2 regions of the Streptomyces sp. NPDC024687 genome follow, and region 2 is predicted to be linked to the other one. Evidence: predicted binding sites of a transcription regulator. Region 2 holds the regulator's gene; the other holds the start of a gene.
What was found. Region 2 encodes HrcA, which represses chaperone genes, less so after heat shock. Its sites were predicted from a motif close to TTNGCACTCNGNNNNNCNGAGTGCNAA; they were not measured.
Positions count from the first base shown of each region.

Region 1: the regulator HrcA is predicted to act here: its motif matches at 2,384-2,410, upstream of groES (co-chaperone GroES).

Region 1 is NZ_JBVHLJ010000009.1:37,414-43,231, reverse strand. Features, by position in the region: gene ACZ39I_RS30945 (class I SAM-dependent methyltransferase) at 1-445, opposite strand, end outside; gene ACZ39I_RS30940 (polysaccharide deacetylase family protein) at 537-1,484, shown strand; gene ACZ39I_RS30935 (polysaccharide deacetylase family protein) at 1,481-2,257, shown strand; gene groES (co-chaperone GroES) at 2,555-2,863, shown strand; gene groL (chaperonin GroEL) at 2,976-4,601, shown strand; gene ACZ39I_RS30920 (ester cyclase) at 4,689-5,378, opposite strand; gene ACZ39I_RS30915 (SDR family NAD(P)-dependent oxidoreductase) at 5,442-5,818, opposite strand, start outside.
Region 2 is NZ_JBVHLJ010000001.1:361,928-367,745, reverse strand. Features, by position in the region: gene ACZ39I_RS01635 (VOC family protein) at 1-116, opposite strand, end outside; gene ACZ39I_RS01630 (16S rRNA (uracil(1498)-N(3))-methyltransferase) at 134-883, opposite strand; gene ACZ39I_RS01625 (nitronate monooxygenase) at 880-1,956, opposite strand; gene dnaJ (molecular chaperone DnaJ) at 2,121-3,260, opposite strand; gene hrcA (heat-inducible transcriptional repressor HrcA) at 3,261-4,277, opposite strand; gene ACZ39I_RS01610 (MBL fold metallo-hydrolase) at 4,427-5,155, shown strand; gene ACZ39I_RS01605 (DUF3097 domain-containing protein) at 5,190-5,818, shown strand, end outside.

The DNA.
Region 1 (5,818 bases), on a different contig from region 2:
GTACGTCGATCAGGCCGGCGAGTCCCAGCGCGTCCGCGTTCGCCCGCGCGGCCGCCGCCGTCAGCGGATCCCGGTCCACCGCGAGGACCCGGATCCCGGCGCGGGCCAGCGCGATCGCGTCACCGCCGATCCCGCAGCACAGGTCCGCGACGGAGGTGACCCCCAGGGCCCGCAGCCGCTCGGCCCGGTACGCCGCCACGCTCGCCCGTGTCGACTGCTCGACCCCGTTGGGCGTGAAGAACATCCGCTCCGAGTCCTCGGCCCCGAACTTCGCCGCCGCCCGCTGCCGCAGCCGGGCCTGGCCGAGCGCCGCGGAGACCAGCTCGGCGGGGTGCTCGCGGCGCAGCCGGGTGGCGACGGCGAGTTCGTCGGCGGGGGCGGTGCCGCGCACGTCGTCGAGGAGGGCACGGCCCTCGGGGGTGAGGAGGGGGGCGAGGTCGGTCACCGGGTCATTGTGGGCCAGTCGGTGGACGGTCCGCTTCCGGGCGGCGGTGTCGGCCCGGGTGCTCCGCCCTGACCTGCGAGGATCCGGCGCCATGGGAACAGTAGGACAAAACGATAAAAATGGTGCGTTGAGGGTGTCGATCCGCGGCGGACTCGTCCTCCTGGCCGTGGCCGCCCTGGTCTCCGGCTGCGCCCGTCCGGCCGGGACGGACGCACGGCCGCAGCGGCCCCTCAAGGCACCTCCGGCCCCCACGGCCGCCCCCGCCGCCGACCTCCAGGCCGACAAGACCGTCATCCGGGCCGCCAGGCTCCGCGCCGAGCAGAGACGGATCGCCATCGCCAGGCACTGGGGGTTGAAGCAGGTCCCACTGACGGCGCCGCCCGCGCCCGTGAACAAGCCCCGCATCACCACCCGCGATGGCTTCGAGGTCGAGGGCCACGAGGAGAAGGGGCTGCCTCCGGTCTTCACCACGATCCCCACCGAAGAGAAGATCGTCTTCCTCACCATCGACGACGGCGCCGAGAAGGACCCCGCGTTCCTGCGGATGATGAGCGAGCTGAAGATCCCCTACACCGCCTTCCTCAGCGACTACCTGGTCAGGGGCGACTACGGCTACTTCGCGAAGATGCGGGACGCGGGGGTCGTGCTGAACAACCACACCCTCCACCACCCCTACCTGCCCGCGCTGTCGTACGCCCGCCAGAAGCGCGAGATCTGCGGCATGCAGGACGTCATCGAGAAGCACTACGGCACGCGGCCCGCGCTCTTCCGCCCGCCGTACGGCAACTACAACGAGGACACCCTGCGCGCGGCCAGGTCCTGCGGCATCGGATACGCGCCGATCTGGAACGAGGAGGTCTTCGTCGACCACTGGGAGTACCGCGAGGAGGACCAGAGGATCCACCCCGGCGACATCGTGCTCAGCCACTTCCGGGGCCGGGAGGACTGGAAGGGCACGATGACCGACATGGTCCGCCGCTTCCTGGACAAGGTCACGGCCGAGGGGTACGCCGTCGCACGCCTCGAGGACTACCTGTGAGACCGCGGACCCTGCTCTCCGCCGCACTGGCGGCCGTACTCCTCGCCGGCTGCGCCCAGTCCGTCGATCCCATCGAACGGCTGGGCAAGAAGGCGGCCCAGCGCGTGGGGTCCTACGGGCCGGCAAGGGCGGACGGACGGCCGTACCGCCACTGGGGTCTCGCGGCCCCGCTGCCGTCGCCCCCGCGGGTGCCGGCGCGCGCGGTGGCGGGCCCGGGCCGGGTGCCGCCGGTGGTGAAGCGGGTGCGGACGTCCGACAAGGTCGTCTTCCTCACCTACGACGACGGCGCGGAGAAGGACCCGCGCTTCGTCGACCTGGTCCGTGAACTGCGGCTGCCCGTCAGCATGTTCCTCACGGACAGCGTCGTCGGCCCCGGCTACGGCCACTTCGCGCGCCTCAGGTCGGTCGGCGCGAGCATCCAGAACCACACCCTGGACCACCCCGCCCTGCGCGGACTGCCGTACACCGGCCAGCGCGCCGAGATCTGCGGCCAGCAGGAGAAGGTGCGCTCCCGCTTCGGGATCCGGCCACGGCTGTTCCGGCCGCCCTACGGCACGTACGACCGCACGACCCTGCGCGCGGCGGCCGACTGCGGGCTCTCGGCGGTGGTGCTGTGGAGCGTGTCGGCGGAGGGCGGCGTGCCGGAGGGGCCGCTGCGGGCGGGCGACATCGTCTCGGTTCCGTCGGGAGCGGCGACGGGCCCGACCCTGAGACTGCTGCGGGAGATCCAGCGCCGAGGGCTGACAGTGGGTCGACTGGAGGACTACCTGTAGGCATTTCAGCCTGTCCGGCGTTTGAGGACGAGGCCCTTGGGCCGAAGCGGGGGTCCGGGGGCGGCAGCCCCCGGGACGGCAACCCCCACCCACGCGCACCCGAATTCCGCTCAGCCGCGCCGCGAATTGGCACTCCGCTTGACCGAGTGCTAATCACGGTCATAGTCTCGGGTCTGGCACTCCCCCCTGGAGAGTGCCAACACAGCGACGGGCAGGTCCGGCACCCGCGACGACGGATCCACCTGGTCGCCACCTCAGACAGTCAACCCCGTGATCTCCGAAGGGGGAGGTCGGATCGTGACGACCACCAGCTCCAAGGTTGCCATCAAGCCGCTCGAGGACCGCATTGTGGTCCAGCCGCTCGACGCCGAGCAGACCACCGCCTCTGGCCTGGTCATCCCGGACACGGCGAAGGAGAAGCCCCAGGAGGGCGTCGTCCTGGCCGTGGGCCCGGGCCGCTTCGAGGACGGTAACCGTCTTCCGCTCGACGTCTCCGTCGGCGACATCGTGCTGTACAGCAAGTACGGCGGCACCGAGGTGAAGTACAACGGCGAGGAGTACCTCGTCCTCTCGGCCCGCGACGTGCTCGCGATCATCGAGAAGTAATTCACCGAAGCATTTCTTTGAGCTGCGCCCCTGGCCCCCCGACCACTGACAAGCCGGGCGCCCGGGGCGCAGTCTCTTTTTCCCCTAGATTTCCGAGAGGGCTCACGCTCCCATGGCGAAGATCCTGAAGTTCGACGAGGACGCCCGTCGCGCCCTCGAGCGCGGCGTCAACAAGCTTGCCGACACGGTCAAGGTGACGATCGGCCCCAAGGGCCGCAACGTCGTCATCGACAAGAAGTTCGGCGCTCCCACCATCACCAACGACGGTGTCACGATCGCCCGTGAGGTCGAGCTCGACGACCCGTACGAGAACCTCGGCGCGCAGCTGGTGAAGGAGGTGGCGACCAAGACCAACGACATCGCGGGTGACGGTACGACCACCGCCACCGTGCTCGCCCAGGCGCTGGTCCGCGAGGGCCTGAAGAACGTCGCCGCGGGTGCCTCCCCGGCCGCCCTGAAGAAGGGCATCGACGCCGCGGTGAAGGCCGTGTCCGAGGAGCTCCTCGCGACCGCCCGCCCGATCGACGAGAAGTCCGACATCGCCGCCGTAGCCGGTCTGTCCGCCCAGGACAGCCAGGTCGGCGAGCTCATCGCCGAGGCGATGGACAAGGTCGGCAAGGACGGCGTCATCACCGTCGAGGAGTCCAACACCTTCGGTCTGGAGCTGGACTTCACCGAGGGCATGGCCTTCGACAAGGGCTACCTGTCGCCGTACATGGTCTCCGACCAGGAGCGTATGGAGGCCGTCCTCGACGACCCGTACATCCTGATCAACCAGGGCAAGATCTCCTCGATCCAGGACCTGCTCCCGCTGCTCGAGAAGGTCATCCAGTCGGGTGCCTCCAAGCCGCTGCTGATCATCGCCGAGGACGTCGAGGGCGAGGCCCTGTCGACCCTGGTCGTCAACAAGATCCGCGGCACCTTCAACGCGGTCGCCGTCAAGGCCCCCGGCTTCGGTGACCGCCGCAAGGCGATGCTCCAGGACCTGGCGGTCCTCACCGGTGCCACGGTCATCTCCGAGGAGGTCGGTCTCAAGCTCGACCAGGTCGGCCTGGACGTGCTCGGCACCGCCCGCCGCGTCACCGTCACCAAGGACGACACCACGGTCGTCGACGGTGCCGGCGACTCCTCCGAGGTCACGGGCCGCGTCGCCCAGATCAAGGCCGAGATCGAGAACACCGACTCCGACTGGGACCGCGAGAAGCTCCAGGAGCGCCTCGCGAAGCTGGCCGGCGGCGTGTGCGTGATCAAGGTCGGCGCCGCCACCGAGGTGGAGCTGAAGGAGAAGAAGCACCGCCTGGAGGACGCCATCTCCGCGACCCGCGCCGCGGTCGAGGAGGGCATCGTCTCCGGTGGTGGCTCCGCTCTGGTCCACGCCGCCAAGGTGCTCGAAGGCGGTCTGGGCAAGACCGGCGACGAGGCCACCGGTGTCGCCGTCGTCCGCAAGGCCGTCGTCGAGCCGCTGCGCTGGATCGCCGAGAACGCCGGCCTCGAGGGCTACGTCATCACCGCCAAGGTCGCCGAGCTCGACAAGGGCCAGGGCTTCAACGCCGCGACCGGCGAGTACGGCGACCTGGTCAAGGCCGGCGTCATCGACCCGGTCAAGGTCACCCGCTCCGCCCTGGAGAACGCCGCCTCCATCGCCTCCCTCCTCCTGACGACCGAGACCCTGGTCGTCGAGAAGAAGGAAGAGGAGGAGCCGGCCGCCGGTGGTCACAGCCACGGCCACTCCCACTGAGCCTCATCGCTCGCAAAGGGCCCCGTTCCGCACACGAGTGCCGGACCGGGGCCCTTCCCCTTCGCGGGTCACTTCCCCCTTCGCGGGTCACTCCCCGAGCACTCCCAGCTGTTCCAGCAGCCCGGCCCGGTCGTACTGCCACCAGCCCTCGCAGATCATCCCGTCCCGGAACCGGTGCCAGGTGGTGCCGGTCATGGTGACGTTCTGGCCGGTGGCCGGAATGCCGAGGAAATCGCCCTTGTGCCGGCCGGCCAGGGTCCAGCGGGTGCACACCTGGTCGCCCTGGGCGATCTGGTCGTCGACCCGGAAGGCGAGATCGAAGGCCTGGCTCCACTCGGCGTACACCTGGCGCGAACCCTCCAGGTCCACGTCGTCGGGGTTGCCCGGGACATGCTCCAGGTAGTCGTCGGAGAACCCTTCGAACACGAGGTCCGTCTCGGACCGCCCGGCCCGCTCGAAGAACTGCCGTGAGGTCGCCGGGTCGAGCTGCTCGTCCCGCACCACGTCCAGATCCGTGAAGGTGGGCGTCTCCTCGCACAGGGCGACCATGTCCTCGAAGATCCGCCCCGTCTCCGGCAGTCCGGAGTTCCGCATCGCCTCCTCGTACGACGGGAACTCCACGATCTCGACGAAGTGCGACGCGTCGGAGCGGTCCTTGCCGACCACCGCGTGCGTCGCGGTCCGCTTCCCCTTGGTCTGCTCGACCCAGGTGTCCATCAGCCGGTCCATCTCGTCGAAACGGCTGGTCCTGCAGTCGATGAGCTGTACGAACGTCATACGCGATCGCCTCCGGCCCCCCTGGGTCCGGCATTACGGCACCATTGTCCGCCTTTTCGGGCCCTACTGCGGCCCGTACTTGCGCCCAGTCCTCGACGTGATCCCGCCCAGCAGCCCCCGCGGCGCCACCTTCACCAGCCCCATGAGCGCCTTGTACCGCGGATCCGGGATCGACAGGGTCTTGCCGCGGGACAGGTCACCGAGGGCCGCGGCGACCAGTTTGTCCGCGTCGAGCCACATCCAGCCGGGGATGTTGTCTGTGCCCATCCCGGCCCGCTGGTGGAACTCGGTCCGCACGAACCCCGGGCACAGGGCCATCAGCCGGACCCCGCTCCCGGCCAGATCCTTCGCCGCGCCCTGCGTGAACTGCACGACCCACGCCTTCGAGGCGCCGTACGTCCCGCGGGGCACGAACGCGGCCACCGACGCGACGTTCACGA
Region 2 (5,818 bases):
TTCTCGTACGGCCCCTGCGTCGCCCCCGACTGGGGCTTGAGGCCGAGGACCTCGGCGTAGAAGCGGTAGCAGGCGGCGAAGTCGGTGACGAGCAGGCGTACCTGTGCGAGTTCCACAGCCGTCCTTCCAAGGGTCAGGACCAGCGGCCGGTACGGCCGAGGAGCAGAGCGGTCGCCGCGGTTCCGGCGGTCGACGTGCGCAGCACGGTGGGCCCGAGGACGTAGGCGCGCGCACCGGCCTCCTCGAAGAGCGCCAACTCGTCCTTCGCGACGCCTCCTTCGGGACCGACGACCAGCACGATCTCGCCCTCGTCGGGGAGTTCGGCGGTGGCCAGCGGCTCGCTGCCGCGTTCGAAGTCGGAGTGGAGCACGGCGGCGAAGTCGGCTTTGGCGAGAAGTGCGGCAACCTGCTTGGTACTTGCCGCGTCCGCGATCTCCGGGAAGCGGACCCGGCGGGACTGCTTGCCGGCCTCGCGTGCGGTGGCCCGCCACTTGCCGAGCGCCTTCAGGCCCCGGTCGCCCTTCCACTGGGTGATGCAGCGGGCCGCCTGCCAGGGCACGATGGCGTCGACGCCGACCTCGGTCATGGTCTCTACGGCGAGTTCACCGCGGTCGCCCTTGGGGAGGGCCTGGACGACAGTGATGCGGGGCTGGGCCTGAGGTTCCTCGGTCACCGAGTCGAGCTGGACGATCAGCCGGTCCTTGCCCTCGGCGGCGAGCACCACGCAGTCGGCCCGGCGTCCGGCGCCGTCGGTGAGGATGACGTCCTCGCCGGGCTGGAGCCGTTTCACGGAGACGGCGTGGCGCCCTTCGGGGCCGTCGAGGACGTACCGTCCGTCGCCGCCCGCGTCGAAGTGCTCGACCACGAACACCGGTGCGGTCATCGCAGGTCTCCCTTGCCCGACAACGCTGTCCTCGCTGCGTCGAGTTCGGCCGCGAGTATCTCCACGAGCTGCCCCGCGGGCAGGTCCCGTGCCATCCGGTGGCCCTGGCCCGCCCACAGCGCCATGCCCTGGGCGTCCTTGGCCTTGGCGGCGGCCTTGCGGAGCGGGGCGGTGAGGTGGTGGACCTCGGGGTAGGCGGCGGGCGCGTACGGTCCGTGCTCGCGCAGGAAGCGGTTGACCAGGCCGCGGGCCGGTCTGCCGGAGAAGGCGCGGGTGAGCTCGGTGCGGACGTAGAGCGGGTTGGTCAGCGCCTGCTTGTGCACGTCGTGGGCGCCGGACTCGTGGCTGGCGAGGAACGCCGTGCCGAGCTGGGCCGCGCACGCGCCGGCGGCGAGGACGGCGGCGATCTGGCTGCCACGCATGATGCCGCCGGCGGCGACGACCGGAATGGTCACCGTCTCGCGGATCTGGGCGACCAGGGAGAGGAGTCCGAGGCCGGAACCGTCCTGCTCGGGGAGGTCGCGGTGGGTGCCCTGGTGACCGCCGGCCTCGACGCCCTGCGCGATGACCGCGTCGGCGCCCGCGTACTGCACGGCGAGGGCCTCTTCGGGGGTGGTCGCGGTGACGAGGGTGAAGGTGCCGGCGCGGCGCAGCGACTCCAGGGCCTCGCTGCTCGGGATGCCGAAGTGGAAGGAGGCCACCGGCACGGGGTTGTCGAGGAGTACGGCGAGCTTGGCGTCGTACCCGTCGTCACGGCCGCTGTCGCGGTCACCGAGTTCGGTGTCGTACCAGGTGGCCTCGCCGGCCAGCTGGTGGGCGTAGACCTCGACGGCGGCGGGGTCGGCGTACTCCGGCTGCGGCATGAAGAGGTTGACGCCGAAGGGGCGTCCGGTCAGCCCGCGCAGCTGCTTGATCTCCTGGTACAACCCGTCGGCCGTCTTGTACCCGGCGGCGAGGAATCCGAGCCCGCCCGCATCGGACACGGCGGCGGCGAGGCGCGGCACGGAGACGCCGCCCGCCATGGGGGCCTGCACGATCGGATGAGGGAAGAGATCGGTCAGTGCGGAGGACATGACGGCATGTTGTCACGTCCTCCGCACAAGTCCGAATCGGCCCTTGGACAGCTCACGTACGCCCGTTGAACGCATCCTTCAACCGCGAGAACAACCCTTGCTGACCGGGCTGACTGTGTCTGCCCGGGGGACAACCCCCGGACCCCCGGCAGTCGTCCCCCAGCTCAGGTACGCCCGTTGAACGCGTCCTTCAACCGACTGAACAACCCCTGCTGCCCTGGCTGGAACTGCCCCGTGGGCCGTTCCTCGCCGCGGAGTTTGGCCAGCTCGCGCAGGAGGCGTTCCTGCTCGGGGTCCAGCTTGGTCGGGGTCTGGACCTCGACGTGGACGATGAGGTCGCCCCGGCCGCCGCCGCGCAGGTGGGTGACGCCCCGGCTGTGCAGGGGGATCGACTGGCCGGACTGGGTGCCCGGGCGGATGTCGACCTCCTCCAGGCCGTCGAGGGTCTCCAGCGGGACCTTGGTGCCGAGGGAGGCCGCGGTCATCGGGAGCGTGACCGTGCAGTGCAGGTCGTCGCCCCGGCGCTGGAACTGCGAGTGCGGGAGTTCGTGGATCTCGACGTACAGGTCACCGGCGGGACCGCCACCGGGGCCCACCTCGCCCTCGCCCGCGAGCTGGATCCGCGTGCCGTTGTCCACACCGGCCGGGATCTTGACGGTGAGCGTGCGACGCGAGCGGACCCGGCCGTCGCCGGCGCACTCGGGGCACGGGGTCGGGACCACGGTGCCGAAGCCCTGGCACTGCGGGCACGGGCGGGACGTCATGACCTGGCCCAGGAACGACCGCGTCACCTGCGACACCTCACCGCGGCCGCGGCACATGTCACACGTCTGAGCGGAGGTCCCCGGCGCCGCGCCCTCACCACTGCAGGTGGTGCAGACGATCGCCGTGTCGACCTGGATGTCCTTCGTCGTGCCGAAGGCCGCCTCGTCGAGCTCGATCTCCAGCCGGATCATCGCGTCCTGGCCGCGCCGGGTGCGCGAACGCGGACCCCGCTGCGAGGCCGTACCGAAGAACGCGTCCATGATGTCCGAGAAGTTCCCGAACCCACCGGCCCCGAAGCCGCCCGCGCCACCGCCACCGGCCTGCGAGAGCGGGTCGCCGCCGAGGTCGTAGACCTGCTTCTTCTGCGGGTCCGACAACACCTCGTAGGCGGCGTTGATCTCCTTGAACCGCTCCTGGGTCTTGGGATCCGGGTTGACGTCCGGGTGCAGCTCGCGTGCGAGCCGACGGAACGCCTTCTTGATCTCATCCTGCGACGCGTCGCGGCGCACGCCGAGAACGGCGTAGTAGTCCGTGGCCACTTACGACTCCGCCAGGATCTGTCCGACGTACCGTGCCACTGCGCGTACCGCTCCCATCGTTCCCGGGTAATCCATGCGGGTCGGTCCGACCACGCCGAGCTTGGCGACTGCCTCGCCGCCCGAACCGTAACCGACCGACACCACCGAAGTGGAGTTGAGTCCCTCGTAGGCGTTCTCGTGACCAATACGTACGGTCATGCCCGAATCCCCGGCCTCACCAAGGAGCTTGAGGAGAACGACCTGCTCCTCGAGAGCCTCCAGGACGGGCCGGATGGTGAGGGGAAAGTCATGTCCGAAGCGGGTGAGATTCGCGGTGCCGCCGATCATCAGCCGCTCCTCGTTCTCCTCGACGAGCGTCTCCAGAAGAGTGGAGAGCACTGTCGAGACCGTACCCCGGTCCTCGACGTCGAAGCCTTCGGGCAGGTCCTCGACCAGTTGCGGCACATCCGCGAACCGCCGCCCGGCGATCCGGCTGTTGAGCCGCGCCCGCAGATCGGCGAGCGAGGCCTCGCCGAAGGGGGCCGGGCAGTCGACCATGCGCTGCTCGACCCGGCCGGTGTCCGTGATCAGCACGAGCATCACGCGCGCGGGGGCGAGCGAGAGCAGCTCCACGTGCCGCACGGTCGAGCGGGTGAGGGACGGGTACTGCACGACGGCCACCTGCCGCGTGAGCTGCGCGAGCAGCCGCACGGTGCGGGCCACGACGTCGTCGAGGTCCACGGCGCCGTCGAGGAAGTTCTGGATCGCGCGCCGCTCGGGCGCGGTCATCGGCTTGACGCCCGCCAGTTTGTCGACGAACAGCCGGTAGCCCTTGTCGGTCGGGATCCGCCCGGCGCTGGTGTGCGGCTGGGCGATGAAGCCCTCGTCCTCGAGGACCGCCATGTCGTTGCGGACGGTCGCCGGGGAGACTCCGAGGTTGTGCCGCTCGGTCAGGGCCTTCGACCCGACCGGCTCCTCGGTGCCGACATAGTCCTGGACGATGGCGCGCAACACCTGAAGCCTGCGTTCACTCAGCATCGCGCACACCTCCAGAAGTCGTTCCCTTGCGCCTTGCCTGGCACTCTGTCCGCCCGAGTGCCAGCGTCCCCCGGCCAGTGTACGGCGGTGGGGTACTCCTCGGGCAAGGCTGGTCCTGGCGGGACCGGTCGTACGGCTAGCGTCGCGGTATGACGGTGACTTGGGAAGAGCTCGGGTGGGAGCGGGTCGCGGCCGGGGTGGGACGGTGCCGGCTGCCGGGCTGGGACTGTACGGCGGGCCTGGTGATCGGCGCGGACACGGCCCTGTTGGTGGACGCGGGCTCCGGCCTCGCGGAGGGTGCCCGGCTACGCGCGCAGGCCAAGGAACTGGCCGGCCACCGTGTGACCCATCTCGCGCTCACCCACCCCCACTTCGACCATGTCTTCGGGGCGGCGGCGTTCGCGGGGGCGGAGGTGTTCGGCGCGGTGGGCGTGGAGACGGTGCTGGCGGGGCGGCGCGGCCGCGCGGAACTGCGGGCGGACGCGGTGCGCAACGGACTGGACCCGGCGGTGGCCGACGAGGCGGTGGACGCCCTCCTCTCGCCCCGGCATCACGTCTCGGGCGAGTGGACGCTCGACCTCGGCGACGGCCGCCAGGTCCTGCTGGCGAACGTCGGCCCCGGCCACACGGCCCACGACCTCGCCGTCCTCGTCCCCGGCGCCCCGGAGGTCGTCTTCTGCGGCGACCTGGTCGAGGAGTCGGGCGAACCGCAGGCGGGCCCGGACGCCGTACCGGCGCACTGGCCCGCCGCGCTGGACCGGCTGCTGGCACTGGGCGGCGAGGACGCGCTGTACGTGCCCGGTCACGGAGCGGTGGTGGACGCGGCGTTCGTGAGGGCCCAGCGGGACGCGCTGGCCGCCCGTTTCGGCGTGTCGTAGTGATCCCCGGGCCGGTTCTCCTATCGTCATCCGAATGCGCCAGTACTCCGCCGACGTGACCCCTCCGTGGAAGAAGCCCAAGCCGGTGCCGGAGGTGCCCGCCGAGCCCGGTCTGGTGGTGGAGGAGCCGGGCACGGGTTTCTGCGGCGCGGTGATCCGCTGCGAGGCGGGCACGGTCACTCTGGAGGACCGCTTCGGCAAGCACCGGGTGTTCCCGCTGGAGCCGCGCGGTTTCCTTTTGGAGGGCCGGGTGGTGACGCTGGTGAAACCGCCTTCGAGCGGTCCGGTACGGCCCTCCCGTACCGCTTCCGGGTCGGTGGCCGTCCCCGGCGCACGCGCACGCGTGGCCCGCGCCGGCCGTATCTACGTCGAGGGCCGTCACGACGCGGAGCTGGTGGAGAAGGTGTGGGGCGACGACCTGCGCATCGAGGGCGTGGTCGTGGAGTACCTGGAGGGCGTGGACGACCTGCCGTCGATCGTGGCCGAATTCGCGCCGGGCCCGGACGCCCGGCTCGGCGTCCTGGTGGACCACCTGGTGCCGGGCAGCAAGGAGTCCCGTATCGCCGCGTCGGTGACCAGCGAGCACGCCCTGGTCGTCGGACACCCGTACATCGATATCTGGGAGGCCGTGAAGCCGTCGGCCCTGGGCATCGAGGCGTGGCC